One region of the Pseudoalteromonas piratica genome, then DNA from elsewhere that is predicted to be linked to it. Evidence: predicted binding sites of a transcription regulator. Region 1 holds the regulator's gene; the other holds the start of a gene.

What was found. Region 1 encodes FliA, which starts transcription of late flagellar genes. Its sites were predicted from a motif close to CTAAAGNTNNNNNNNNNNNNGCCGATA; they were not measured.
Region 2: the regulator FliA is predicted to act here: its motif matches at 7,421-7,447, upstream of OM33_RS07110 (flagellin N-terminal helical domain-containing protein).

What each region holds. Positions count from the first base shown of each region.
Region 1 covers NZ_CP009888.1:1,720,302-1,734,351, forward strand. The annotation lists gene flhB (flagellar biosynthesis protein FlhB) at 1-292, shown strand, start outside; gene flhA (flagellar biosynthesis protein FlhA) at 373-2,481, shown strand; gene flhF (flagellar biosynthesis protein FlhF) at 2,503-3,882, shown strand; gene OM33_RS07895 (MinD/ParA family ATP-binding protein) at 3,875-4,732, shown strand; gene OM33_RS07900 (RNA polymerase sigma factor FliA) at 4,741-5,457, shown strand; gene cheY (chemotaxis response regulator CheY) at 5,507-5,890, shown strand; gene OM33_RS07910 (protein phosphatase CheZ) at 5,908-6,681, shown strand; gene OM33_RS07915 (chemotaxis protein CheA) at 6,696-8,939, shown strand; gene OM33_RS07920 (protein-glutamate methylesterase/protein-glutamine glutaminase) at 8,951-10,105, shown strand; gene OM33_RS07925 (flagellar motor protein) at 10,098-10,865, shown strand; gene OM33_RS07930 (flagellar motor protein MotB) at 10,871-11,833, shown strand; gene OM33_RS07935 (ParA family protein) at 11,842-12,618, shown strand; gene OM33_RS07940 (chemotaxis protein CheW) at 12,611-13,327, shown strand; gene OM33_RS07945 (chemotaxis protein CheW) at 13,395-13,889, shown strand; gene OM33_RS07950 (DUF2802 domain-containing protein) at 13,889-14,050, shown strand, end outside.
Region 2 covers NZ_CP009888.1:1,555,370-1,571,996, reverse strand. The annotation lists gene OM33_RS07150 (aminotransferase class III-fold pyridoxal phosphate-dependent enzyme) at 1-32, opposite strand, end outside; gene OM33_RS07145 (hypothetical protein) at 116-1,114, shown strand; gene OM33_RS07140 (GNAT family N-acetyltransferase) at 1,111-1,599, opposite strand; gene OM33_RS07135 (motility associated factor glycosyltransferase family protein) at 1,589-3,706, opposite strand; gene OM33_RS22500 (hypothetical protein) at 3,716-4,000, opposite strand; gene fliS (flagellar export chaperone FliS) at 3,990-4,415, opposite strand; gene fliD (flagellar filament capping protein FliD) at 4,427-5,821, opposite strand; gene OM33_RS07115 (flagellar protein FlaG) at 5,856-6,269, opposite strand; gene OM33_RS07110 (flagellin N-terminal helical domain-containing protein) at 6,352-7,320, opposite strand; gene OM33_RS07105 (flagellin N-terminal helical domain-containing protein) at 7,518-8,489, opposite strand; gene OM33_RS07100 (flagellin N-terminal helical domain-containing protein) at 8,940-9,908, opposite strand; gene flgL (flagellar hook-associated protein FlgL) at 10,211-11,437, opposite strand; gene OM33_RS07090 (FlgK family flagellar hook-associated protein) at 11,443-13,455, opposite strand; gene flgJ (flagellar assembly peptidoglycan hydrolase FlgJ) at 13,455-14,441, opposite strand; gene OM33_RS07080 (flagellar basal body P-ring protein FlgI) at 14,635-15,726, opposite strand; gene flgH (flagellar basal body L-ring protein FlgH) at 15,735-16,418, opposite strand; gene flgG (flagellar basal-body rod protein FlgG) at 16,431-16,627, opposite strand, start outside.

The DNA of each region.
Region 1 (14,050 bases):
TACAGAGAAGGCCGGAGCGCCTATAGTAATCGCAATTGGTGGAGATGAAATCGCCCTGCAAATTAGAAAAATTGCAGATCGCTATGACGTTCCAATAGTTGAATCACCATTACTTGCTCGTTCACTCTACCACACAGGTGAAATTGGGCAGCAAATACCAGAACAATTATTTGTTGCTGTGGCACAAGTGCTAGCATACGTTTATCAATTAAAACAGTTCAATAAAGGACGTGGCAAACGGCCTGAAAAATTGGCTGCAAACCTACCTATACCTGAAGAATTCAAATATTAGTCAGTATGTTATAGCACTTAACTAGTTGGAACATAATTTGCTTTAGCTATACCAGTGTCAATATTTTGAATAGCTGCTGTATGGACTTCAAAGCCACAATAAACCAACTGAATGCGAATAAATCGGACTACTTAAAAGGTATAGGAACGCCTATTCTTGTGCTCGCAGCACTGGGCATGGTTGTACTACCTATGCCTGCGTTTCTACTCGATATTTTATTCTCATTTAATATTGCGCTTTCACTAGTTGTCCTGTTGATAACTTTATACACACTTAAGCCACTCGATTTTGGCATTTTTCCTACAGTGCTATTAATTGCAACGATTCTCCGCTTAGCTCTGAATGTAGCAAGTACGCGTGTGGTGTTACTTGAGGGGCATGAAGGGGGCGATGCAGCAGGTAAAGTGATTGAAGCATTTGGTTCAGTTGTAATTGGCGGTAACTATGCCGTTGGTTTGGTTGTATTTTTAATTCTGATCATTATAAACTTTGTTGTAATTACCAAAGGTGCTGGTCGTATTTCAGAAGTTTCGGCACGTTTTACGCTCGATGCGATGCCAGGTAAACAAATGGCAATTGATGCAGACTTGAACGCTGGTTTTATAACGGCTGAACAAGCCCGTGAACGTCGAACAGAAGTAACCCGTGAGGCTGACTTCTATGGTTCGATGGATGGTGCCAGTAAATTCGTAAAAGGGGATGCTATCGCGGGCATTATCATTTTAGTGATCAATATTATCGGTGGATTATTTATCGGAATGATCCAACACGATTTACCTTTTAGCCGTGCAATGGAAGTATATACTTTACTGACAATTGGTGATGGTCTAGTTGCTCAGCTACCTTCGTTATTACTTTCTATCGGCACTGCAATTGTTGTTACACGTCAAAATGAATCACAAAATATGGGCGAACAATTTCATACCCAACTTGGAAATGATAAAGCGCTTTATATCGCAGCAGGTATCTTGATTGTGATGGGATTGGTCCCTGGCATGCCAAAAGTCGCATTTTTAGGTCTCGGCTTGTTAATTGGTGGTGTTGCTTATTGGAACCAACGTATTAAGACCAAAAAGGCAGACGAAGAAGCAGAACAAAAAGCGAAAGGTAAGTCACCGAGTCAAGAACAAGCACAAATTGAACAAAAAGAATTAGGCTGGGACGATGTACAGCAAGTCGATGTTATTGGCCTAGAGGTAGGTTATCGCCTAATTCCACTAGTTGACCAAGCGCAAGGCGGTGAACTACTCAGTCGCATTAAAGGTGTACGTAAAAAGCTTTCACAAGAACTTGGTTTCTTGGTGCCGCCAGTGCATATTCGCGACAACTTAGAGCTTGATCCAAATGAATACCGCATTACCTTGATGGGGGTATCGAGTGGTTACGGTGAGTTAAAGCACAATAATGAATTAGCAATTAACCCAGGACAAGTTTTTGGTGAGGTGAAAGGGGTTGCGACTAAAGACCCTGCATTTGGTTTAGATGCTGTTTGGATTGCGCCAGAACAAAAAGATGAAGCACAATCACTTGGCTATACAGTAGTAGATGCTGCCACAGTTGTTGCCACTCACATTTCACAATTACTTCATAATCACGCTGCTCTTTTGCTTGGTCATGAAGAGGTGCAAAACCTGCTTGATATGTTAGCTAAGTCACACCCACGTTTAATTGAGGGACTTGTGCCAGATATTTTACCGCTCACAACTATCGTAAAAGTATTACAAAATTTACTTAACGAAGGGGTGCCAATTCGTGACATGCGTTCAATTGTACAAACCTTGGTTGAATATGGGCCACGTAGCCAAGATCCTGATGTATTAACGGCTGCAGTGCGTATTTCACTTCGTCGTTTGATTGTTCAAGATGTGGCTGGTAACACCCCTGAAATTCCTGTCATTACATTGGCGCCTGAGTTGGAACAGATGTTGCATCAGTCACTTCAAAGTGCAGGTGATGAAGGTGCTGGTATTGAACCAGGGCTTGCAGAAAGACTTCAAAACTCTCTCGGCGATGCTCATCAAAACCAAGAAATGGCAGGTGAACCTTCAATACTGTTGACATCGGGTATGCTGCGCAGTGTGTTATCACGATTTGTGAAACACAGCTTACCAGGGCTGCGTGTGATGTCTTATCAGGAAGTACCTGAAGAAAAACAGATAAAAATTGTTTGCTCGGTTGGTCAACAGTAATAAGTCAAGGTGAGGTGTGACATGAAAATTAAACGTTTTTTTGCGAAAGATATGCGTAGTGCATTAAATGAAGTTAAACATGAATTAGGTCCAGATGCTGTCATTATGTCAAACAAACGTATGGCTGATGGTATTGAAATTGTTGCTGCTGTTGATTATGAAAAGTCGGTTCAAAGTGCGCCAGCAGCTCCACAAGTTCAAGCAGAAAAACCAACGTTTAATAGCCAATTTGTTAAACCAAAGCCACAAACAGCAAAGCCTGAAAAGCAAGCCGCAGTGGCTGATAGTTTATCTGCTTTGTTAGAACGCCAAGCGAAAAAGACACCGCAATTTGACAAACCATCTGCACCTCAACAATCGCAAAATTGGTTTGATGAAGATAAGTATCAAGCACCAAAAGACGACAGTTTTAATTCGTTTAATCAAAGCAAACAGGCGTCAAGCTTTGACTCAGAACCTCAGCCGTCACATGAAATGCAAGCAATGCGTGATGAAATGGCATCTATTAGACAGTTATTAGAGCATCAACTTTCTGGTTTAATGAATGAGGATATGGCACGCCGTGATCCAACCCGAGCTCTGTTATTAGATCGTTTAAAAGGTATGGGAATTAGTGAAGCTGTAGCAGACCAGTTAGCCTGTTTCATTCCTGATGACGTTGCTCCACGTCAAGCGTGGCAAGAGACCTTGAACATGCTGAGTAAGCAATTGTACACCGCAAACAACGAAATTTTGCGCCGTGGCGGTGTATATGCACTGGTTGGCCCTACAGGTGTAGGCAAAACAACAACAGTTGCCAAGCTTGCTGCGCTTGGTGCACAAAAGTTTGGTGCCAACAATATTGCACTAATTACTACAGATACCTATCGTATTGGCGCATATGAACAATTATCAACATATGGACGTATTATTGGTTGCCCTGTTAAGCAAGTTAAAAATGCAGAAGAACTTACTGAAATTCTTTATCATTTAAGAAATAAACGTCTAGTATTAATTGATACAGCAGGAATGAGCCAACGAGACTTGCGTTTGACTGAGCAACTGAATACATTAATGCGAAATAGCCGAGTAGATATTCGTAGTTACCTTGTTTTAAGTGCAACAGCACAATTAGAGGTACAACAAGAAGCCATTAAGCAGTTTAAACAGGTACAGCTAAGTGGTTGTATCTTCACAAAACTTGATGAATGTCTAAGTTTAGGCGAAATTATCAGTGTAGCCATTCAAAATCGACTGCCAATAGGCTATCTTACCAATGGGCAGCGCGTACCAGAGGACATTCGTGTAGCAAATGCGGAAAAATTGGTCAGCAAAGCACAGCAGTTGTATGCAAAACGAACAAACGCGCAAGCAAGACGTGCATCAAGCATGGCGCATCAAGCAGTAGGAATGTATGATTAACCCAGAATTAGATCAAGCTAGTGGCCTGCGGAAAATGAAAAACAATAACAAGGCTGTAAAAGTAATTGCGGTAACTGGAGGTAAAGGGGGAGTTGGTAAAACCAATGTTTCTCTTAATATGGCAATCGCCATGGCCCAACAAGGCCAAAAAGTACTTGTACTCGATGCCGATTTAGGTTTGGCAAATTGTGATGTTATGCTTGGTTTACGTGTTGAGCGTAACCTGTCTCATGTTTTATCTGGTGAATGTGATTTAGAAGATATTCTGGTGGAAGGTCCGTATGGTGTAAAAATTGTGCCTGCGACTTCAGGCTCTCAGAATATGGTTGAACTAACGCCTTCAGAGCACGCTGGACTTATTCGTGCTTTTGGTGAACTTGATTCTCACTATGACGTGCTGGTAGTTGATACTGCAGCAGGTATTTCTGATATGGTATTGAGCTTTTCTCGTGCTTCTCAAGATGTGCTTGTTGTTGTATGCGACGAACCAACATCAATTACTGATGCATATGCTCTGATAAAGGTGCTTAGTCGAGAGCACGGTGTATACAAATTTAAAATTGTTGCCAACATGGTACGAAGCCTAAAAGAAGGGCAAGAACTTTTTGCTAAATTGTCGAAAGTAACCGATCGTTTCCTAGATGTCTCATTAGAGTTAGTGGCAACCGTGCCATTTGACGAAAATATTCGAAAAGCCATTCGTAAACAAAAAACTATTGTAGATGTTTTTCCTAAATCTCCAGCAGCAATTGCTTTTAAGGCGTTAGCCTCTAAAGCTGCGACTTGGCCGATCCCAAATCAGCCTTCAGGACATCTTGAGTTTTTTATCGAGAAACTGGTTAGTAACTAGGAATGCCTATGAAACGAACCACTGCTTATGCTAACCAAAATCAATTATCACATCTTGTTGAACAGCATACGCCGTTGGTTAAACGCATTGCCTATCATATACTTGCACGATTACCGTCAAGTGTTATTGTTGAGGACCTGATTCAAGCTGGCATGATAGGATTGATTGAGGCTGCGAAAAACTTCGATGGTTCTAAAGGGGCTAGTTTTGAAACCTATGCAGGTATTCGTATTCGTGGTGCAATCATCGATGAAACCCGCAAGGGGGACTGGGTGCCACGCTCAGTGCATAAAAATGCACGCGAGGTTGCTGCTGCCATTAGTTCCTTAGAAGCAGAGCTTGGTCGAGAGCCTAAAGATAGTGAAGTTGCTGAAAAACTTGATATTACGATAGATGAGTACCATCATATTCTTAGGGATATAAGTAATGGCAAAATTATCGGCATTGAAGATCTCGGCGTTGATGAAGATGTAATCGATGCAGGCCTTGGTAATAATGAGCAAAACCCATTAGCAGATATTCAACAAGATAAATTTAATAAAGCATTGGTAACGGCAATTCAAACTTTGCCAGAAAGAGAAGCATTAGTGCTTTCGCTTTACTACAATGATGAAATGAATTTGAAAGAAATCGGTTTAATCCTTGAAGTTAGTGAATCTAGGGTTAGCCAAATACATAGTCAGGCCATGGTGCGCCTTAAAGCAAAAGTCCATGACTGGATATAGAATAAAGTAGTAAGTAAACAATTAGGTGCATACCTCACTGGAGGATATTTTGGATAAAAACATGAAAATTCTTGTGGTTGATGACTTTTCAACAATGAGAAGAATCATTAAAAACCTGTTAAGAGATCTTGGTTTCACAAATGTACAAGAAGCAGATGATGGAAGTACCGCGCTGCCAATGTTACAAAATCAAGAATTTGACTTTGTAGTAACGGATTGGAACATGCCTGGTATGCAAGGTATTGACTTGCTGCGCGCTATTCGCGCAGATGACAGCCTTAAACACATTCCTGTGCTAATGGTGACAGCAGAAGCTAAGAAAGAACAAATTATTGCTGCCGCACAAGCTGGTGTTAACGGATACATTGTTAAGCCATTCACTGCAGCAACGCTGAAAACAAAACTTGATAAAGTTTTTGAGCGTTTAGGCTAATTGGGAAGGAGAGGTTTATGTCAGCAGGTGCTGCGCCTCCAATTACCTTAGAACAGGCTAAACAGCTTGTTGCGTTTCTTGAAAATGGTGAACAACAACAAGCGCAAGAGCTGTTACAGCAAGTCACGGCAATTGAGCAAGATGAATTGTTTGGCGAGGTTGGTAAATTAACACGCCAACTTCATGATTCATTAAAAAACTTTCAGCTAGATACCACGTTATCTGCGTTAACAACAGAGTCCATACCGGATGCTAAAGAACGCTTAAACTACGTTATGGAAATGACAGAGCAAGCAGCAAATACCACAATGGATGCGGTTGAAGCTTCTCTGCCTATTGCCGATAAACTACAAACAGGTCTCAATGATATTAAACCTAAATGGGATAAATTAATGTCTCGGGACCTAAAAGTAGGCGAGTTTAAAGTGCTTTGTCATGAGTTGAATGGTTTTATGGAAGAAGCTAAAACAAACTCTGACGAATTGAATAGTTTAATGACAGAAGTATTGATGGCTCAGGGCTATCAAGATCTTACAGGTCAAGTTATTCGCCGCGTAATCGAGCTAGTACGCGAGGTCGAAGAGAGTTTGATTCATATGTTAACGGTGTTTGGTACACCTGTTGAACATACAGGATCGCCTGAGACGACACTAGAACAAGAACAACAAATGGTTGCTGATGGTGAATTAGACCAAGTAGCTGAAGGCCCAATTATAAATGCTGAAACCCGTGAAGATGTGGTTTCAGGTCAAGATGAAGTAGACGATCTATTATCTAGTTTGGGCTTCTAATCGGAGAATTATGCATGAGCTTTGATGTCGATGAAGATATTTTACAAGACTTTTTAGTCGAAGCCGGTGAAATCTTAGAATTGCTCTCAGAACAGTTAGTTGAATTGGAAAATAACCCAGAAGATGCTGACTTATTGAATGCGATATTTAGGGGCTTTCATACCGTTAAAGGGGGAGCGGGTTTCCTTTCAATGACGGAATTGGTAGATGCCTGTCACGGTGCGGAAAATATTTTCGATGTCCTTCGCCAAGGCCAACGCAGAGTTACCCCAGAATTGATGGATGTCATCTTACAAGCACTTGATACCATTAATGAGATGTTTGCTCACATTCAAAATAGAGCGCAACCTGACCCAGCTGATCCTCAATTACTTGCAGAGTTACACCGCTTAAGTCAGCCAGAAAGTGCAGATGAAGCCCAAGCAACTGTTGCTGAAGAACCTGCAGAAGTTGAACCAGCGCAACCTGAAGCTGTTGAAGCCGATCCGTTTGATGATATTTTATTTGATGCAGATGAAACTGCTTCTTCAGATGAATCTGGCAGTGTTGACGATATTACCGAAGAAGAGTTTGAAAGTTTACTTGACGAACTTCATGGTTCAGGAAATGGTCCAGTAGCACAGCCAAGCGGAGAATCGACTAGCGCTGATTCTGATGAAATCACTGATGATGAATTCGAAAGTTTGCTGGATGAGCTTCATGGCGCAGGTTCGTTTGGTGCGTCAGCTGAGGCTGCTTCACCAAGTTCGGAAAGCAATGCGCCAGCACCTGCTTCTGCTCCAGTTAGTTCCGGTGATGATGAAGATATTACTGAAGACGAATTTGAAGCATTGTTGGATGAACTTCATGGTAAGGGGAGTGCACCAAAAGCGAGCGAGAATTCGTTTAATACTGAATCAGTCGCACAACCGGCGGCAAAACCAGCCCCAGCACCGCCACCGAAGTCTGAGCCGGTTAAACCTCCTGCTGCTGCCAAACCTGCGGCACCGAGTAAACCTGCTGCGCCAGCTAAGCCTGCAGCAAGTGCACCAGCACCAGCTGCGAATAAAGCGCCTGCCAAACCAGCAGCGCCGCCTGCTGAAACCACTGTACGAGTCGATACCAAACGTCTTGACCAAATTATGAACATGGTCGGTGAGCTGGTACTAGTTCGTAATCGCCTAGTTAGCTTAGGTGCAAATGTTAGCAACGAAAGCATGGGCAAAGCGATTTCTAACCTGGATGTGGTTACTGCAGATTTACAAGGCGCAGTAATGAAAACGCGCATGCAACCAATCAAAAAGGTATTTGGTCGTTTTCCTCGCGTTGTTCGTGACTTAGCTCGAAGCTTGAAAAAAGAAATCAATTTACAATTAGTTGGTGAAGAGACTGACCTTGATAAAAACTTAGTGGAAGCACTTGCAGATCCACTTGTTCACTTAGTTCGTAATTCAGTAGACCACGGCATTGAAATGCCAGATGACCGTGAAGCTGCAGGAAAACCGCGAACAGGTACAGTGACTCTCTCCGCATCACAAGAAGGCGACCATATTCTACTTACCATCGAAGATGATGGTGCAGGTATGGATGCAGAGAAATTAAAAAATATAGCAATTAGCAAAGGTGTTATCGATGCTGACCAAGCGGCCAGATTATCGAACACAGAAGCTTATAACTTAATTTTTGCCCCAGGTTTCTCAACAAAAGAAGAAATTTCAGATATTTCAGGACGTGGTGTGGGGATGGATGTTGTTAAAACAAAAATCACCCAATTAAACGGTACTGTTAATATAGAATCTGAAAAAGGTAAGGGTACAGTACTGGAAATTAAGGTACCGCTTACTCTTGCAATTCTACCGACCTTAATGGTTGTTGTTGGCCAGCAAACATTCGCATTACCACTTGCCGGTGTCAGTGAAATTTTCCACCTTGATTTAACCAAAACGAATTTAGTAGATGGCCAGTTAACAATTATTGTTCGTGATAAAGCGATTCCGCTTTTCTATCTCGAAAAATGGTTGCTTCGTAACCCTAGAACGGAACAAAAACGTTCTCAAGGACACGTTGTTATTGTTCAACTAGGCACACAGCAAATGGGCTTTGTGGTTGATTCATTAATTGGTCAAGAAGAAGTGGTAATTAAACCTTTAGATGCACTATTACAGGGAACTCCAGGCATGGCCGGTGCAACGATTACATCAGATGGCGGGATAGCGCTGATTTTAGATGTACCGAGTATGTTAAAGCACTATGCCGGTCAAGGTCGCAATAAAAAGTAAGAGAGCATTTAATGACAATTAGGGTATTAGTTGTAGATGATTCAAGTTTCTTTCGCCGCAGAGTGAGTGAAATCTTGAATCAAGATCCCAATATTGAAGTAATTGGCACTGCTAACAATGGTAAAGAAGCGGTGGAAAAAGCTGCTGAATTAAGACCATCAGTGATTACTATGGATATTGAAATGCCGGTGTTGGATGGCATTAGTGCGGTCAAACAAATTATGCAGCAAACACCAACACCCATTCTAATGTTTTCTTCATTAACTCATGATGGTGCAAGCGCAACTTTAGATGCGCTTGATGCGGGTGCGTTAGATTTTCTTCCGAAAAAATTTGAGGATATTGCACGTGACAAAGAAGAAGCGACCAAGGTATTACAACAAAAAGTACGTGAAATTGGTCGTCGTCGCGTAAGTGGCTTTCGTCCTTCGAGAGTCGCTGCGACACCTTCTACTGCGTCCCGAATTGCTTCTGAAAGAACGACAACGTCATCACTTCGCCAACCCGACCGTTCATTTTCGCAACGTGCGCCAGTTACCGATACGAGAAATACGGGTACATCAGAAAGACCTAAGGCTTCAGGTAAACAATATAAGTTGATGGCAATTGGCACATCGACAGGCGGGCCTGTAGCATTGCAAAAAGTATTGACGCAGTTACCTGCCAATTTCCCCCACCCAATTCTGCTCATTCAACATATGCCAGGAGCTTTTACACCGGCATTTGCTCAACGTTTGGATACCTTATGTAAAATTAAGGTAAAAGAGGCTGAAAATGGGGATTTATTGAAACCTGGGGTTGCGTATTTAGCGCCTGGTGGCAAGCAAATGTTAGTTGAAGGACGAAGTGGTAGCCAGAAACTAAAGATTTATGAAGATGACAGTCCAAGAGTGACATACAAGCCAAGTGTTGATATTACGTTTGCCAGTGCTGCTAAGAGTTATGGCGATGCTGTTCTTGCAATTGTTTTGACAGGAATGGGAGCTGATGGTCGAGATGGTGCGCGTTTATTAAAACAAGCAGGTTCTAAAATTTGGGCTCAAGATGAGGCTTCTTGTGTCGTTTATGGCATGCCTCAAGCTGTTGCAAGTGCAGGCTTAAGCGAGAAAAGTATTGCTTTAGCGGATGTTGCAAAACACATCAATACGGAAATAGGTTGTGGATAAATTAGCCATTTTTGGTGTTATTTTAGCGTTTGTTGCGATTGGATTAGGGTACACACTGGAAGGTGGTGTACTCGCAAACTTATTTGATTTATCGGCTTTTATAATTGTTTTTGGTGGTACACTCGGGGCGGTGATGCTGCAAGCAACCAAGTATCAATTTATCACTGCGTTGAAAATGTTACCTTGGGTAGTAAAACCACCAAAACACGACTTTTCGCAAGGCATTGAACTAGTTAAGAATTGGGCTGCAAAAGTACGTCACGATGGTTATTTATCATTAGAAAACTTGGCGATAGATGAAAAAGATTATTTTGTCTCCAAAGGCTTAAATTTATTGGTGGATGGCAGTGAAGAGCAGCAATTTTTTGACACAATGGAAAATGAAATACTTCAAAGACGTCATGCACTGAATGAATCAAGTCAAGTTTTTCATGCAATGGGCGGATACAGTCCTACGCTTGGAATTTTAGGTGCGGTCTTGGGTCTAATCCAAGCGATGAATTTTATCCAACAACCGGATATGCTAGGTGCGGGTATTGCTACTGCATTCGTCGCGACAATTTACGGCGTTGGGTTTGCCAACCTTATTTACATTCCTATCGCTAATAAACTTGCAAATTTAATTGATGAACATTGCCGCTATCACCAAATGTTGGCTGAAGGCATGTTTTGTATTTTACAAGGCGATTCGCCCAATGTGATCGATCAGAAATTATCGGCATACTTAACTGAAAAGAACAATAACTCACTGTTTCGGTAATTTGAATGGCGCGTTTTAAGCAATTTAAGCAACCAGACCAAAATGATAATTCGCATCGTTGGTTAGTTTCATATGCTGATTATATGACTTTAATGTTTGCTTTGTTTGTTGTTATGTATGCAATGGCTATCATTGAAGAAGAAAAGTTTTCCGTTCTATCTGACACTATCTCCCATGTATTTAAAACAACCGATAAACCATTTCAAGCTGATGGCACAGGTGTATCTGGTGAAGGCTTATTAAACAGTAATGAAGCGAATGTTGATATGTCGCTACACGGCATTAGTATTGTCGAAGAAGAAAAGGGCCCTGAACTTGTCGATGGACGTGGAGAGTTAAGTAATTTAAAACAAAAATATTTAGGGCAACCATTAGATTCACTTGAAGAAGAGCTAAAGAGTGCGATTTCTGATGAACTTGAAACAGGACAGGCAAGGCTTGAAAAAGATATGGATTGGCTGACCATCGAGCTTAGTTCAAGTTTATTGTTTGCAAGTGGCAGTGCTGTTGCGACTGAGCGTGCCAGAGAGGTTTTACGGGCTTTATTACCGATACTCAATGCAAACCGAAATTATTTAAGGATCCGTGGTTATACGGATAACCTGCCAATTAATAATGAGGTATTTCGTTCCAATTGGCATTTGTCCGTTGCGCGAGCAACCGAAGTACTTGTATGGTTGGAATATCTTGGCGTGATTTCTGCTAGGATGGCAATTGAAGGCTATGGTGAATATGCGCCATTTAGTGATAATGATACGGAAAGTGGTCGTCAGCAAAACCGTAAGGTGGTTATTGCCATTTCTAAATACGCTTTGCCAGTTAAAAACACTAATGAACTGACAGAATCACAAACCACAGCATTAGAAATTGAAAAACTAAAACAATCGAGTGAACAAGATGATTCACTTAAGGTAATACAACTACCCAATGGTGGGATCAGAATTACAACCCGAGAACAAGAACAATAGGTAATTAATTGAGAATTTGGACTGTAGCAAATCAAAAAGGTGGGGTAGGTAAAACCACTACCACAGTGTCCCTTGGAGGCTTATTAGCTTCACGGGGCAAGCGTGTTTTATTGATTGATACCGATCCTCATGCATCATTAACTTATTACTTTGGTATTGATTCTGAAGAATTAGAAGTAAGTGTATTTGACCTTTTCACCCGTGGAAAAACCATGGCAAGAGAAGAAATCTTACAATCTCTATGTCCCTCAGGTGTTGAAAACCTAGATATTCTTCCAGCTACGATGGCAATCGCAACACTTGACCGAAGTTTAGGTAAAAAAAGTGGTATGGGGCTTATTTTACGTCATGCACTTGATAAAATTAGTGATGAATATGACGTTGCTATCCTTGACTGTCCACCAGTACTTGGCGTGTTAATGGTGAATGCCCTTGCTGCGTGTAATCGTGTTTTGATCCCTGTGCAAACAGAGTTTTTGGCCTTAAAAGGCTTAGATCGTATGATGAGAACAATGGAGCTGATGCAAAGCTCACAAAATAAGTCATACAATTTCACAATTATTCCGACAATGTACGATAAACGTACAAAGGCTTCATTAGAGGCTTACAAAAAATTACGCGCCCTTTACGGAGATAAAGTATGGCCGGGTGTTGTTCCGGTTGATACTAAACTTAGAGATGCAAGCCTTGCCATGCAGGCTCCACATCAGTTTTGCCCCAAGTCACGCGGTGTATTTGCTTATACTTCATTGTTAGAGCATTTGGAGATGGCAGAAAATGACTAAGCAGTTATTTGCAAACGAAAAAGTGATGAAGCAGTATCTAGATGCGCTGTTACAAGAAGAATCATCGGAAACACTAGTAAGTCCAGTTGAAAATTTGCTTAGTGATGTAGAGAGTAAAGCTGCTGAACATCAAAAAGCCATTTTAAAACCAAAAGAAAGCCCACAGATTGCGTCTACCATTGAGCAAGTTGAGTCGAGAGAAGTCGTTGAAGCTGTGGAAGTCGCTTTACCACCATCACAAACTCAAGATGACAGTTTTGCGGCCGATGAATTCCAAGCACTTTATTTTGAAGTAGCGGGGCTCACCCTTGCAGTACCACTAAAATCGTTAGGCGGTATTTACCAATTAGGTGAAATAAATCAACTATTTGGAAAGCCAGATTGGTTTAAAGGGGTAATGTTGCATCGTGAAGAGAAACTGAATGTAGTTGACTCTGCGCGCTGGGTAATGCCAGAAAAATATAACAAAAACTTAGAAGAAGCGCTAAACTATCAGTATCTTATAATGTTAGGTGAATCTAACTGGGGACTGTTAGCTGAGCGATTGATTGATAATGTTAGCTTATCACACCAGGACATTAAATGGCGTGATAAAGCCGGCAGAAGACCCTGGTTAGCTGGATTAATTAAAGAGAAAATGTGTGCTTTAATTAATGTATCGGCAATGACCGAGTTATTGAATCAAGGTTTAGATAGCCAAGACGATTAGGGCTGTTCGCAATAGTCGTTGAGTTAGAAGCAGTTAACACATATCCACTTTGGATAGGAGCTTAAAAATGAGTGAAGAAAGAGTTCTTTCGTCAAATGCAGCCGACGTAAATGATGAAGTATTGCAGTGGGTTACGTTTCACCTAGAAGAGGAAACGTACGGCATCAATGTAATGCAAGTTCAAGAAGTACTGCGCTACAGTGAAATTGCGCCAGTGCCCGGTGCCCCTGCTTATGTACTTGGCATTATCAATTTGCGTGGTAATGTTGTAACTGTCATTGATACACGTACGCGTTTTGGCTTAAATAGCGCTGAAGTGACAGATAACTCTAGAATCGTGATCATTGAAGCTGAAAAGCAGGTGATTGGTATTCTAGTCGACAGTGTTGCCGAAGTTGTTTATTTACGTAGTTCTGAAATAGACAGTGCACCAAACATTGGCACTGAAGAAAGTGCTAAGTTTATCCAAGGCGTTTCTAACCGTGACGGTGAGCTTCTAATCTTAGTTGATTTAAATAAGTTACTAAGTGATGAAGAGTGGGATGAACTAAGTAATTTCTAATGGTTTGGCAAATAATTTCAGTTGTTGCACTCTGTGTTGCTGTTTGTGCCTGCATAATTGCGTTTAGTTTTCTTTCACGTTTAAAGCAGGTACAAAAAACACATCAGGACAGTGAAGCTAAGTTACTTACTCAACAAACAATCAACAAAAATGAAATCGCA
Region 2 (16,627 bases), 160 kb from region 1:
AGCTTAGCGCCTGAATTTTCTTTAAGAGACAAAGTAAAAGCTCCACAATACGTTGTTTTTCAAGAGAACATCTGCAATATTTACACCAGCTTGATATCATTTAAGTGTAATAATAATGACAGCAATTAAAAAGCGCTTATTTATATTCGTATGCGATATTGGTGCTGCGCAAATTATCAGAACTGTGTTTAATAAGTTATCGGCGAAATTTGCGATAAGTTTATGTGTCAGCCAAAGTGCTACAAACTATTTTCAAAATTTTGCGAATATTCCTCACAAAGTGACAAAAACAAGTGATGAGGCACTAGCACAACTCAATACATTTCAACCCGAACTTGTTTTGCTCGGCACTAGCAATCAAAATCAAATTGAGCCTAATATTATAAAAGCCGCTAGGCGACTCGATATTAAAACTGTTTCCTTTGTTGATCAGTGGCAAAATTATCAAACTCGTTTTAAACAATTTAATAAGTTTGTTCTACCAGACAAGGTAATTTTGCCTGACAACAAAGCCTTAATAGAATTTAAAAACGAAATACCTGAGTATGCTGAAATAGCCTGTGGTGGGCAACCCTATTTAAGATCACTGACATTACGGCCACCAATGAGAAAGGTCAAAACGCCATCCGGTAATACACTCTTTATTAGCGAGCCAATAAGTAACACGTTAAGCCGTCAACAAATTCAGCAAATTTACGGTTATAACGAGAAAACAACATTCTTTGCAACTTTGAAAGTTTTAAGGCAATTACGTGCTAAGCACAACCTAAGTGTCAAATTTCACCCGAAAGAAAATAAACTAAAACGTAAAATACCGGCCTATAATTGCCGCAATAAAGCGTTTAGCCATCAACAGCTCATGCAGTATGATTTAGTGATAGGAATGGCGTCCACTTTGCTTATAGAAGCCTATTTACTCGGGTTAAACGTCTGCATTTTTCAACCACAAGTTAACTCACAGCCCGATCATTGTATGCTAAGTCGTTATGGGTATTTAAGGCGATGCATATCGAGTAGAGACTTACTGTTAGCAATAGGCCACAGAACTAAAAAACACAGACGATTGGATTTCTTAACAATTCACGATGATACGTTTATCTCGTTAATAAGCTAATTAACGCTGTTGAGTTCAAGGCTCATATATAGCCCATCAGGCGTTACTTTATATTTTACAAAGCCAAGCTTATTATACGCTTGCACCGCTGCACTATTCTCCTGCTCAACTCCTAGTAATATACGGTTGATGCCATAATGCTCGCGTAAGTAAATTGACGACGCCATAATCACTTCACCGGCAACCCCTTTGCCTCGCCAATCCTTCTCCCCAATTAAAATCCCCATAGTAGCTTGAGCTTTCGAGATATCAATCGGCTCATACTTAATATTTCCGATGTGAATACCTTGATAGAAAACCCCTAAAAACAGACAATTTTTATCTGTTTTTTTTTCGAGAATATATTCCTTTAATTGTGAAATTGTTTCTGCCTTTTTAGCAATAAACTGTTGAGTTGTTGTATCTTGAAACCAACTTAAATATCGCTCACTGGCATCAGAATCAGAAAGCTCTCTTAGATGAAATCTTTCAGTATCAATTTTCAATATTTTCAACCGAGGGTTTGCTGTAATCAAAACTATAATCACTCAACTGATTCCAGCGTTCGCGATAATAAGTAGGTGCTTGCTTCAAAAAATCAATCCAAAGTACAAGTGCGTCTGAATAGTAAGGCAATGCTTCTTCTGAGGTTCCGAAATTATAAAGTGCGCTTAGAAGTATTGAACTTGTGTACAAACATTCACCTTCTAAAATCAAGTATAAATGGGCGTATCGTGCTTCCTGTTTGAAAGAATACAAGAAACGAAGGCTAGCCAGTAAATTTTCCAACGCTTGCTCACGAGAGTTCATTGGTTGCTCTAAAATTTCAACCATACTGCTGCAGATACTCTCAAAAATATCAAAATCTAAATACTCTTTTGCATCTATACTTTTATCAAACGGCTTATAACATTCTTGTTTAATAAACTGAATTACATGTTGTTTTGTTGTTGGCTGTTGGTCGAGTAGTATATCCGAAGAGTGAAGAGGTAATGCTCCCTCAATTTTAGTACCATCACTACAATTATAACAATTTAAATGCGTTCCTTTGAATGACTCAAGCAGGCGCTCCATTTGCTCTTTGCCTGTATACATAAAGTGGTCTGTGATTACTTTTTTACCAAAGTTTCCTTCAACAACCATTTCATTACCCATCTTAAGAGGGTTATGAATAGTGGAACCTTTGTCATTGTAGTAATAACTAGCTTTAGAATGATGGTGATTTGGGTCTACATACCCATTATCAACACCAAATAAATAAATTTCTTTGAACTTTTTACTCGCGAAGAAACTTAGAGCTGTATTCCCCACCAACGGATTGCAATACCCCACAGTGGTCGTAATTTTCTGCGTTTTTATATACTCAGCAATGTGGTAAATGCTTGTTCCAGGTTCATTCCCTTTAAAACCAACTCCACACCATCCAAACAACTCAGGTACTTCAGGATACATAACATTAACTGTGATCAAACCTATTTTTTTGCGCTGCTCAGGTGTTATAAATGCTGTAAGAAAGTCCGCAGTTGCTTTTGTTCTCTCTAATGCAACATGGAAATCCGGTATGATACCTTGTTTGAGTAAAGCTGTAGTGGCAGAGTTACAAGATACCAAAACCACTTCATCCTTCATTGCTCGAATTACTTCGATATCCTTATCCAGTGATGGCCCATTTGCTACAATAAAGATAGGGAACTTTTCAATTTCAGTAGGCAGTTTGTCATGCTGAACCAACAAGTTAATATCTTTCTGTGTGTTTTCCAAAGTATGAGCAATGCTCATTAACGCATCATCAAAAAACCCCCAGCCCATAAAAAACTGATGAAAATTAATTTTAATTTTTTCAATTAACTCATTTACTTCTTGAGAGGGGTAATGTTGATAAAAGAATGAATTAGAAATGCTAAAAGCTCCCAAATATTGAGCTCTTCGGTATAACTCTTCATATAACTCTTCTTCCGGCACACCAATACCGATATAAAGCGCACTTCCTTGGTCGTCAATTCTCTTTAAATAATTAGCCCAGTCGAAACAAAATAAACTACCAAAGAAATAATCCTCATTGGGCTCAAATATATTAATATATGACGCTTTTACTTGTTCATTTAAATAGCTCAAGTGATACCCAAGGCCTACCCCAAAAATAATCACACTTGGAATTACATCATCAAGTTTGTTATTTGGAGGTAGCTCACTTTTAGCTTTGTTGTAAACAACACCAATACTTTTCAGAAGGTCTACATGAACAAAGTTAGTTTCGTTAGATAAATGTTCAATGACAGACTGATCTACTCTGCAAACCTCAGGAAGTGCAATCGCATCATCAACCTGCTTTTGACTTTGCAAAATTGGATCTTCGGAATAAAAAGGGACATTTAATTTAGTGTCAGTAATATTACCAGAGCCGTTATTGTTGACGAATAAATTGAATTTGTCAGTTGGCTGATAACTTACAAATCTTTCATATATATCAGGGAAATAATGTTTGAATGCCAATAAATTTGCTTCAAACTGCTTATTTGCTTGTTCTACGAACTTAGATTCACGTTCAATTTGAGATTTTGCATTATCAATAGAGGAAGCTAGTTGATTTATTTCCTGATCAATTGAAGACATATTCGCCTGCTACTTATGTTGAATGTACTTATTTATTTTAGTGTTATTTCGCTTGAACTGAGCTATTTCTTTGCTTAAAGATTTTTTATTTTCAGATATTTTAGTAACCAATTGCTCAAATAATCCAAATTGAGAAAGTAACGCTTTTTGTTCAATATCAGTCAAGTCTTGCCGATTAATTTCAAATTCAAACTTTTTCTTGAATTCACTAAGCCTATCGATTGCTGTCTCATAGCTACTTTTTTCTATATCTGAAGTAAGCTGACTTAATATTTTTTCAACGTTATCCGACACTTGCGTTAGCTTCCCCATTCAGGGTTTGCTCTCTAACATCCACTGGAATAGCATCCCACCCAAGCTTTATTTCTTTAATTAAATTAGAAACTTCTTCTACTATTTCTGGATCATTTTTAATACTTGCATCAATTAATCGGTCAAGCATGTAACTGTAAAGAGCATATAAGTTTTCTGTAACATCACCACCCACTTCAAAGTCAATACAACCTCTAAGTGCCTCAATAATTGCGCTTGCTTTAGAAAGGTGCTCTGCTTTAGCTTCTAAGTTCTGTCTTTCTATCGATACTTTAGCCATGACTAATTTTTCAATTACACCAGCCATTAACATTTGTATCAATTCATAACGGTCAGCACCAGCAACTTGGGTTTTTAGTGCTTCTTTTTGGTAGTTTTTTACTTTGGCATTATACATTATCTTTTACCCTACTTTTTAGCTGAAGTGAAACCAGGCAAACTTGCAAGTTGCGCACTCAAATAAGACTGCGTTGATTGCATTTCCGCGAGTAGTACATCCAATGAAGAATATTGCTTTCTGAGTCGAATCTCGAGTTGCTCCATTCTATATTCATGATTTAATATATCTTCTTCCATATCATCTAGTTGCTGATTTAAAGAAGAAGAACGTTCCTTGATGATCCCTTTTGAATCAATATAATTATCAATCAAGCCTTGAAACTGTTTTGCTATGCCATTATCACCGGCAAATGCTTCACCAACCTTGTCATAATAATTATCTAATGAATCATTAACACTTCTGACGAGTGTGGATTTCTCAAGGTAACCATCTTTGTCGATACCTAAACCAATATCAAATATCGTGCCAAAAGGCTCAAGGCCAGTTAAATTTGTACCAAGAATGCTTGTCAACTGATTGTCTAATGAGCGCATTGAAGCATCACCATTTAACGGATTCCCAATGCGTGTTTGAAATCCGATATTGCCAATCAAGTTATTGTAGTTTGCTATAAATTCATCTATGAGAGTGTTAACTGAAGCTTTATCGTAATCAACATTAATACGAGCTGTTTCGTTATTTTCACTTACTTTTTTTGCTGTGATAGTCATGTCTTGGACAGCATCAGTAAATGTATTAGAATCATTGGTTACTGTTATGCCATCAACTTTGATGATTGCATCGGTCGCTTGGTCCGAAGCGGCAATTGCTAGCCCACCGGCACCACCACCATTTGCCACAGTGGAAACGGCATCTAACTCGGCTGTATTATTACTTACGACCAAGTCATTTCCTGTACCCGTTTTGTTTGAGGTTAAAACCAGTTTTGATTCAGAACCGGTGTTGATAATGTTAGCAATAACGCCAAAGTTGGAATTTTCATCATTAATAGCATTACGAACATCTTCAAGCGTTGCCCCAGCGTCTAAGACAACATCAAAACTTGAGCTGCCAGCAGAAAAGGTTAATGTTCCACCTGTCGCAGTGACAACATCGGTACTTGCAGTAAACCCAGTATTAGAAACTGCACGACTACCTTGAGCCAATTGCACGACCTCAATATTAAAATTTCCAGCGGTTGAATTTTTGGTTGTAGTTACACCAATGATATCCCCGGATGAAGGTTGAGTAATAGAGGCGGTACGTTTATTAAAGTTATCAATATCACTTAACTTTTTGACAGTGGATTCAAGTTGGGAAATTGCCGAACTGATAGTATCAATAGAGCTTAACTCTTTTTGAAGTGACTCTTCTTTTGTGGCGAAAGCTTGAAGTTTAGGAATATTCTCAGCATCGAGAGAAGCTTTAATTATGCTTTCCAAATCTAAACCAGAGCCGACTCCTGCTGATGTAATACTTGCCATGATTCAACCTCTTTAAAATTCACTTCAGTTCACTCTATACAGAATCGTTAAATAAGATCCCTGTTTGAGTATTTAATTTATCGGCCAAATTTTCAAAAGCTTTAGCAACCTCCCGTATTTCCTGTGGAGGAATTTCGCGTATCACTTCATCATTTGACTTATCAATCACTTTCACCACAGGTGGCTCACCAAGTTCATCAAACTCAAAAACTAAGTTTGTCGAACTAACAGGTATAAAGTCATTAATTTTCTTTAAGTTTTCTTTAATTTCTTCAAAGAAATTTTGTTCTTGCTCACCGACTGAGCTAGTTTCAGGTCGCACAATTACTTGTGCAGGACTTTTCTCATCATTAGCACGATCCGTACCAATAACTGGTGTCGCTTCTTGTTTTATAGGTGCGTTATTAGTGTCGAATACACTCGTCAGTGGTTCTTGAATAGTATTCATAACAATATCCTCTTTTCACAAGTATAGCTTAAGCTGATTGCAAAGCGTTTAAATGCCTGTGTAATCAGCTTAAGCGAGTCGTTTAGCCAAGTAAAGAAAGGGCCACTTGTGGTCTTTGATTCGCCTGGCTTAAGATTGACGTACTTGCCTGCTGTAAGATCTGATTACGAGTTAACGCAGCAGTTTCCGCAGCGAAATCTGTGTCACGAATACGTGAGCGAGCAGCGCTCAAGTTTTCAGAAACATTCGCTTGATTTCGAATTGACGATTGGAAACGGTTTTGAACAGCACCTAATTCTGCACGTTTTTTATCAACAACGGCTATCAAAGAGTCCATACCAGCAAGCGTTACTTGAGCGTTTACTTGGCTTGAAACACTAATTGCAGTTGCGATAAAAGACGCTGCAAAAGTATCTGTTGTCAGCGCAGCACCACCAATATCTGATGCACCTTCTGCTAGAGTTGATAAACGCTGACCAGTTACCGCACTTGCAACACCAGCGATACCTGATAATGTAAAGCCACCATTTGCACTAATACTGTTTATTGCAGCAGTACCACCAACATTCTGCATAGAGAATCCAATGGTCTGTACAGCATCAGCACCAACTTGGAAGTTTGCATCATAACTACCGTCTAGAAGATTTTGGCCACCAAATGTCGTATCTTCAGCAACACGATTCACTTCAGACGAAAGCTGGCGAATCTCTTCTTGCAGTGCTAAACGGTCTTCATCAGTGTTTGAACCATTTGATGCTTGTTGTGCCAATGTACGCATACGTTGAAACATACCCGTAATTTCATCCATCGCACCTTCAGCTGTTTGCGCTAATGAAATACCGTCATTGGCATTTCGAATACCTTGGTTTAAGCCATTAATCTGGCCAGTAAGCCGGTTTGAAATCTGCATACCAGCAGCATCATCTTTTGCACCATTAATGCGTAAACCTGATGACAATCGCTGGAACGAAGTATCAAGGTTTGTACCTGACTGACTTAATTGTCTTTGAGCGTTTAAAGAGCTCACATTTGTATTTACATATAAAGCCATAATTGCCTCCGCTTTATTAACTAAAGTGCAATTTAAATAAGTACCCCTACTTATTTAAAATGCCCAAATTAGAATCCTAAATTAGGTGTTCTAGTCGGCTTATCGACATCTTTAGAATTTGCTTTAGCAATTTTTTTAATTTTTTTTACTGGCATAAAAAAAGCCCCTGAAAAGGAGCTTCTTAATAAGAAATAATATTAGCCTTGAAGCAAACTTAATGCAGCTTGAGGCCTTTGGTTTGCCTGGCCAAGAATTGTTTGGCTAGCCTGTTGTAATATCTGTGCTCGCGTTAATTGCGCAGTTTCCATTGCAAAGTCAGCATCTTTAATTCGTGATTTTGCTGCACTTAAATTTTCTGCAATATTCGCTTGGTTACGAATGGTCGATTGGAAACGGTTTTGCACCGCACCTAGTTCTGAGCGCTTTTTGTCGACCACGGCAATTAATGAGTCAACACCAGCCATCACAATTTGAGCATTTGTTTGCGTTGATACACTAATTGCAGTAGCAATAAACGCAGCAGCAAAAGTATCTGTAGTCAGAGCTGCACCAGCTATATCCGATGCGCCTTCTGCAAGAGTTGATAAACGCTGCCCTGTAACTGCACTCGCAATACCTGCTATTCCCGACAGGGTAAAGCCGCCATTAGCACTTAAACTGTTAATCGCTGCTGTACCACCTACGTTTTGCATACTAAAACCAACTGTTTGAACAGCATCTGCACCTATTTGGAAACTAGCTGCATAACTGCCATCAAGAAGATTTCGTCCACCAAATGTCGTATCTGTTGCCACCCGGTTGATTTCTTCAGAAAGTTGACGTATTTCTTCTTGAAGTGCCAATCGGTCTTCGTCGGTATTTGAACCATTTGCTGACTGCTGAGAAAGTACGCGCATACGCTGCAACATGGTTGTCATTTCATCCATCGCACCTTCGGCAGTTTGCGCAAGTGAAATACCGTCGTTCGCGTTTCGATTACCCTGATTCAAGCCCAGAATTTGCGATTGAAGACGGTCAGAAATCTGAAGACCAGCCGCATCATCAGCTGCACTATTAATTCTTAAACCAGAAGACAAACGTTTAAAGGCCGTATCTAAATCACCGCCTGATTTATCTAGTTGGCGCTGGGCATTTAGCGAGCTTACATTTGTATTTACATATAAAGCCATAATCTTACTCTCTCTATCTCTTTTTTTATGGTTAGATATGAGTAACCCGGTAAACGCAGTACAATCGCACCACTTGCAACAATGCCATTAGGGTCTAGGAAAATATTTGCCTACTTTCATACAAAAGCGGCAATTAACCACCTAACTTTTCCTACATATCTTGTTCAAGTTAATAACAATCAATATCCATGCCAAAACAAGAAATAAAAAAGGAGCCTTATAAATAAGGCTCCTTTTTAATGAAAAGAGATCGAAAGTAAGTGGCAAACATAGCGGTGTCAAAAAACTTGTTTTATACTTGGTACTATATTTGCTTAATCATTTCAGTACGAGAGACCGACTGGTTTCTTATACTTACTTGTTTGGATATTTTCTGCAGTTGCCTCCGCTTTAAATATCCCTTTTAATGCCCTTATCTATTACCCCATCTGATAAGGGCATTTCTCTTAATTATCCTAATAGACTTAATGCAGCCTGTGGACGCTGGTTAGCCTGACTTAAAATAGTTTGGCTCGCCTGTTGAAGAATCTGATTACGTGTTAACGCCGCTGTTTCTGCAGCGAAGTCTGCATCTTTAATTCGTGATTTAGCTGCACTCAAGTTTTCAGCAATATTAGATTGGTTTCGAATTGTCGATTGGAAACGGTTTTGCACTGCACCCAATTCAGCACGCTTTTTATCAACAACAGCAATCAATGAGTCAACACCAGCAAGCGTTACTTGCGCATTAACTTGGCTAGAAACACTTATTGCAGTGGCAATAAAAGATGCTGCAAATGTATCTGTTGTCAGTGCTGCCCCGCCAATATCAGAAGCACCTTCAGCTAGTGTAGATAAACGTTGACCAGTTACGGCACTTGCAACACCAGCGATGCCTGACAATGTAAAACCGCCGTTAGCACTCAAACTGTTAATTGCTGCTGTACCGCCAACATTTTGCATTGAAAAGCCAATGGTTTGAACGGCATCAGCACCAACTTGAAAACTTGCTTCGTAGGTACCATCTAACAAATTTTGACCACCAAAGGTAGTATCAGTAGCTACACGGTTTACTTCAGAAGAAAGTTGACGAATTTCTTCTTGAATAGCTAAGCGGTCTTCATCAGTATTTGAACCATTTGATGCTTGTTGTGCCAGTGTACGAATACGCTGGAACATACCTGTAATTTCATCCATTGCACCTTCAGCTGTTTGTGCAAGTGAAATACCATCATTAGCATTACGGTTACCTTGGTTCAGGCCGTTGATTTGCGATTGAAGACGATCAGAAATTTGTAGACCTGCTGCATCGTCAGCTGCGCTGTTGATACGAAGACCTGAAGATAAACGCTGGAAAGATTGATCTAGAGCGTTACCTGAATTCATTAACTGACGTTGAGCATTTAATGAACTTACGTTTGTATTTACATAAAGTGCCATGGTTCTTTCTCCCGAAGTAAATATTACTTACTTTCAATTTCTCTTTTAAAGAGAGTTACGATGTATTCAGTATCTCTCTAAGTTAATTCTGTTATCGGGAGGAAAAAAAATTCCTTTAGATTATTTTTTATATTTTTTATTAATTTTCAATAGCTTAATTTAAATTAAATTTCTGGCTAACTAATGTATCGGCCAAAAAATAATATACTTTATGTGTTTTATCTAAATTTTAGGGACAAATTGATAAATAGGCATAAAAAAAGCGGGAAGTCCCCGCTTTAAATCATTTGAAAGTTTATTCTTTAACGAATGTAATCAAACAAGGAAAGCTGTGTTAAGCGGCCAAAAGTTGCCTGCGAAGCTTGCAAAGCTGTTTCCTCTTTCGTTAATTCTGTAATGGCTTCTGCCATATCAAGTTCAACTAGCTTCGCTTTTGATTCTTTATGGTTAATATTGATATCAGCCGTTGAACCAAGTAAACGCTCTGCAACATTAATCCGCCCGCCTAAATTCGCCTGAGTAATGGAAACTTGATTTTGGGCATTCGTAATTCCAACCATACCATCTGCCAGATACTCTTGATATGCATCATTTGACAATCCAGGGTTCGTAAGACCAGTAATTAGTTCCTCTAAAGTATTTAGCATATTTTTCTTTTCTGGTGGTGCTAATGAGAAATCTGCGGTACCTGGCGCAACACCCGCTAAGTTAATTTCCATGCCTTGAAACTTAATTGTATCATTTGTAAAGTTGCCGCCCCCTACAGGCGTACCTCCTAACGTTATTGCATAAGTATCAGGTATTCCAGCAGTAACTGTAACTTGAAGGTTATTATTCGCAGGCACTAACGGGTCATAATTAGCTTTATGAAAGGAATCAAATTGTGCTTGTTCCTTAACATATACTGACCCACCTGTAATGCCACCGCCAACGGTTGGGGTATTGGTATTAACATTTAGTCGCTCATCAACATTCTCAAATGCATCGATGCCATTATCACTTGAACGAAGAGTTACACCTACTGCAAGTTGCATCTCATGGTTACCTTGGTCACCTTGATAGTCATAAGTACCAGTAGCCCCATTAAATACATAAGTTTGATTACTATCTTGAAAACCTGAAAAGATAAATTTGCCATCTTCAGATTTTGAATTCATTAAATCATATAAAGTCGCCTGAATTGACTTCATTTCCTCAGCTATGGTTTCTCTATCTTGTTCAGATAATGCGCCATTACCTGCCTGCACCGTTAATTGATAACCTCGCTGCAGTGATGTTTTAATATTTTGCAGTACACTTTCTTCAGTCTGTAGCTTACTCGTTAAATAGCTGTTATTTTTTTGAAATTGATTATTTATATCAATTCGTTCACTTAATAACAGAGCTTGCGCAGAAGCGGCTGGATCATCAGAAGGTGTCAATATACGTGTTTGGGTTGACACTTTTTCTTGCGCAACAGCAACCTTCTGCTGATTTTCTAAAATTTTATCAAGGTTGTTTTGATACATTATGTTGTTTGATAAACGCATTCAATTTACCTCGCTGCATTCAATATGGTGTCAAAAACAGTTCTTGCTGTTGTTAAGATTTGCGCTGCGGCAGAGTATGACTGCTGAAACCTTAAAAGATTTGCAGCTTCTTCATCCAAATTAACGCCAGAAATTGACTCATACCATGCGTTTGATTGATTGGCTAGAGCTTCAAATGCAACTTGATTTGTTTTGGCTGACGAAGTTCTAATACCCACATCAGTAATTAGATTGCCATAAGCTTCATTAAGTTTTGTTAAATTATCACCCCCTGGAGATGCATCAACATTTGCTCGAACAAGCTCTTTATCTTGCAGCCCCGCAAGCATTAAGCCATTGCGATTATCATCAAAACCATTGGTATTAAATTCAATGGTAAATGTGTCGCCTGCATTCGGAGCACCTTCAAGACTAAAATCAAAGCCGTAAGCATTGTAAGGAGCTCCGGACTGATTCAACACATTGTCATAGGGCGGCGTCAGAACGACCGTAGTGGTCACTGGAGGCGTACCATCTGTGATATTAAATTCATTCGGGTTAGCGGTTTTGGTAACAGTGATTGGCCCATTAGTTAAAGAAGGGGGCGGGCCTGCTGTAAAGCCAGCAGCACTTGTGTCTGTGACCGTACTAGAAGAAATACTGCCTGTACCTTGGTTATTAATATTATTACTGGTGCGAATTGGTGAAGCGAGTGCCAAATCCTCAGGTCGATTAGTAGCTAACTTGATATTTGTAGAGGCATCCGAGTTCAATTTTAATTCAAATTGGTCACCAACATTAGCACCCGCAGTCAAATTAATTTGTAAACCAAACAACTCTCCGCCAACTGCGGTGGTTGAATCGGCTTGACCCGCTACCACATTCGCAACAATCGGCGTCCCAGTTGGGTTGCCATACTTATCAAGTGCTGAAACCGTAATTTGGTTTGCGGCTGTATATTCAATTAGAAAATCGGTTGCCGGAATTTCGCTGCCTTTGCCAGCTTCTACTGTACCTGTTACTTGAGCTGTACCAGTATTTGCAGCATACGCATAAGCACCCGCTGTTGGAATGGTGAAAAGGTCGCCACCTAACTCACCATCGGCATCTAAACCCAATCTATTTTGCTGATTAAACGCGTCAGCCATTGCAAGGCTAAGCTGACCAAGTTTATTCTGTGATGGAATTAGAATATCTTCTCGATAAGCTAAAAGACCACCAATTTTTCCTTTCAGTAAACTAGTATTTACTTCAAGAGGAATTGCTTTACCTGAATCCACATCGAGTTTTAAGTCTTTAAAATTTGGATCAGGGTCACCTGATAAAGAAAATAGATTGAATGCACCATTTTCCATCACCACGGCTTCACCTGTGCCCATAAAAACTAGCTTTTCACCATTTGGGCCATCAAGTGTTTCAATATCGATGTATTCTGCCAGTTCTTTAATTGCTAAATCGCGCTGATTAATCGTGCTATTAAGCGCACTGCCATCAGGTCCTGAAGAGCCCGATGCAATAGCAAGGTTAAGTTCGCTGATTTTATTAATAAGTCCATTTGCTTCATCGGTATAGATTTCAAGCTGATCATTAACAATGGTTTTTTGGTCAAATACAATGCCAGAAAGTCGACCTAATTGATCAATATAGCCTTGTGCATCATTAAAAAAGAGTGAGCGACTTACCATGGATGAAGGTTGATTTAAACTCTCTTGCAGTGAATTAAACAAAGAATTCATGCTAGTTGATAAACTATTAGACTCTTCAGCAAACAAACTATCGACTCGCGCAGATTCATCAACAAACTGATTGAAAAAAGCAAGATTAGATACATCACGATTCAATTGTTGCTGTGCAAAGTCATTCACCAAGCGAAAGGTCTGACCCAAACCGACTTGATTATCAAAGAGTGTTCTGTGCTCTGTACGTTCACGAACATAACCTTCAGTATTTACATTGGTGATATTTTTACTGGTCGTTTGCAGTAACTCAGAGCTAGCGCGAACTCCTGAGTTTGCAATATTAAGTAGATTAAAAGACATTAGTCACTGCCTCCTAAACCTGTTATCGAACTTTTCATCATATCCTTTACATTGATTCCTGAAGCGACTGATTTAATCGCATCATTAAATTCACTTCTGCTGAGTACATTTATTATTTTTTGTGCGTAATTAGGGTCAGTTGCATAACCAGCCTTTTGCAGCTCGTTAAGATATTCAGTTGGGTTTGCTGTTGTTTTTAATGCTGATTTATAACGAGGGTTTTGCTGTAAAAAGTTTACAAAATCATCAAAGCTTTCAGCAATGTTGTTGTAAGCTCTGAAGTTAGATTGCTTTTTCACTGCCACGCCATCTTCAAATTCGAGCGATGCTTTGGCTGCTTTGTCACCTTGCCAAGATTTATCCGCTTTGATGTTAAAGAAGTTGTTGGAACTTTGCCCATCGCTCTTGGTTATCACATATTTGCCCCACCCTGTTTCTAACGCCGATTGCGCAAGCATAACAGCAGGACTTAAACCAATTTTTTCGGCAGCTTGTTTTGCATGTTGCCAAAGTTCAGAAACAAATGATTGCTCACTTTCAATTACTTTTACATCATTTGAAGCTGTCACAGTTTCTTTGATTTCCTCTACCGGCTCAGTTGGTTTAGAAACCATAGGTGCAATTTGACTTGGTGAAAATAAACTTGCAGGAGTGTACTTGCCAGGTGTTGGCGATAACTGCTCAACAATAATGTCAGCAAGCCCTAGTGCACCACTTTGCGATAATTCCATCGATAACTGCTGATCATGCATATCGCGATAAAATTTCACACTACTGGCATTAAAAGGGCTGTCTTCATCTTCAAATGCCTCATTCGCTTTACGCATACTTTTGAACAGCATTTGCGTAAAAATAGATTCAAATTGTGCTGCAACCTGCTTTAGTGCTTTTTTATCAGGATCGCCTTGCAATGCCTCTTCTCTCAAAGAGTTTAAATTGCTTAAATCAAAGAAGCTTTGTTGATGATTTATGTTGTTGCCATCCATAAGTCAGCTCTCATTCAAAAAATTGGCTACGAAACACTCTAATATTTCAATGCAAAAATTGATCCAAACCTTTAGTCATTAATGCTAAATAAAAAAGGCCTGCTTCGAGAAAATTTCGAAATCAGGCCTTCAATAACAGATTAAATATGTCTTTTATTAAGAGACAGCATAGTGCTATCCCGTAACGATTGCGTTAGATTACAATTAACTGCCCACTAATAGCACCGGCTTCTTTAAGCGCTTCTAAAATTGCCATTAGGTCACCTGGAGCTGCACCAACCTCATTAATGGCTCGCACTAAATCATCTAAACTTGCTCCGGGATCAAATACAAAGGCACGAGTATCGTCACGAGCAACATCAATGATACTTTGCTCGGTTACAACCGTTTGACCACCAGCAAGCGGATTTGGTTGATTTACATTTTGTTGCTCTGCAATCGTTACCGTTAAACCTCCATGAGTTATCGCGGCAGGTTCTAAGGTAACGTTTTTACCAATCACAATGGTGCCAGTTCGTGAATTAACAATAATTTTCGCGCTATTATCTGCCGGTTCAAATTCGAGATTTTCTAAGGTCGCAAGATAGGCAACACGTTGCGCTGGATCACGTGGCGCGAGTACTTTTACAGAAGCTGCATCCATTGCCGTTGCCGTATTAGGACCCACAAGATCGTTAATTGTATCTGATAACGCTTTTGCGGTAGAAAAGTCTGGACGGTGTAGGTTAAATGTAATGTGATCGCCCTGATTAAAAGGAGATGCAACAGAACGCTCTACTATCGCGCCATTAGGGACCCGCCCTACAGTTGGTGTATTTACTAACACTTTACTGCCATCGGCTCCCTCTGCACCTAATCCACTTACCACCAAACTTCCCTGAGCAATCGCATACACGTTGCCGTCAACGCCTTTCAAAAAAGTTTGAATTAGCGTACCACCACGAAGGCTCAATGCACTACCAATTGACGAAACCGTTACATCAATAGTTTGTCCTGGCTTTATAAAGGGCGGTAAATCGGCATGCACAGCCACGGCTGCAACATTCTTTATTTTTGGCTTTAAATTCGCCGGTAGCGTAATACCGAAGCTGCTTAACATCGCTTTAAAGCTTTGTTCGGTAAAACTACTTTTTTCGCCTGTACCTGGTAAACCAACAACTAAGCCATAACCTACCAACTGGTTATTTCTCACGCCTTCAACGGCTGTGACATCTTTAATGCGTTCAGCTGATGCCGGAAAATGAATTGCACCAAGTAATACTATAATAAATGCAAAATATCGCATGCTGCCTCCTAAAAAGGATTTAATGGGCTTAGGAAAAATTGTGAAAGCCAACCCGCTTCCTGCGCATCTGCGAGTGCGCCTTTGCCTGAGTATTGAATACGCGCATTAGCAATGCGATTTGACATCACCATGTTATCGGCGCTGACATCTTTCGGACGCACAATGCCTTCTAAGCGAATAAATTCCTCACCCGTATTAAGCGTTAACCATTTTTCACCACGGATAACTAAATTACCATTCGGTAAAACACGCATTACATTGACCGAAATATTACCGTTTAAGCTATTGGATTGGTCCGATTTAGCATCCCCTTTGTAGGAGCCTTCAGAACCGACACCGTACTGCAGTGCATCACCATTAATGGTAATAGCATTTCCACCTAATCCAGTAACAGGAGATAATGAAAAATCGGTTTCACGATCGGTTTCCGTTTTTGCCGTTTTAGAGGCTTGTGTCGATTCACTCAACACAACGGTAATAATGTCACCTTGGCGCAATGCCTTTTGGTCAGAGTAGAGGTCATTTGAGTAGTGAGTATTAAATAGCGACCCAGTGTTTACTTGCGAAACATTGGTGTCTTCTGGATACAGTGGCGCATAATAAGGGTCATCACGTTCGACAAAACGATTCGCGGTGGTGACACACCCACTCAATAACACCCCTGAAACAATTGCTAAAACTAACTTACCCATGGCAATCACCTACTAAAGTTGCTGGTTAATGTAACTTAACATCTCATCAACAGATGAAATGACTTTCGAGTTCATTTCATATACTCGCTGCGTTTCGATTAAGTTAACTAACTCTTCTGTTACATTTACGTTTGAGGTCTCAAGTGAGCCTTGAACAATTACTCCCAAACCATCAATACTTGGATTACCTTGCACTGGTGCCCCACTGA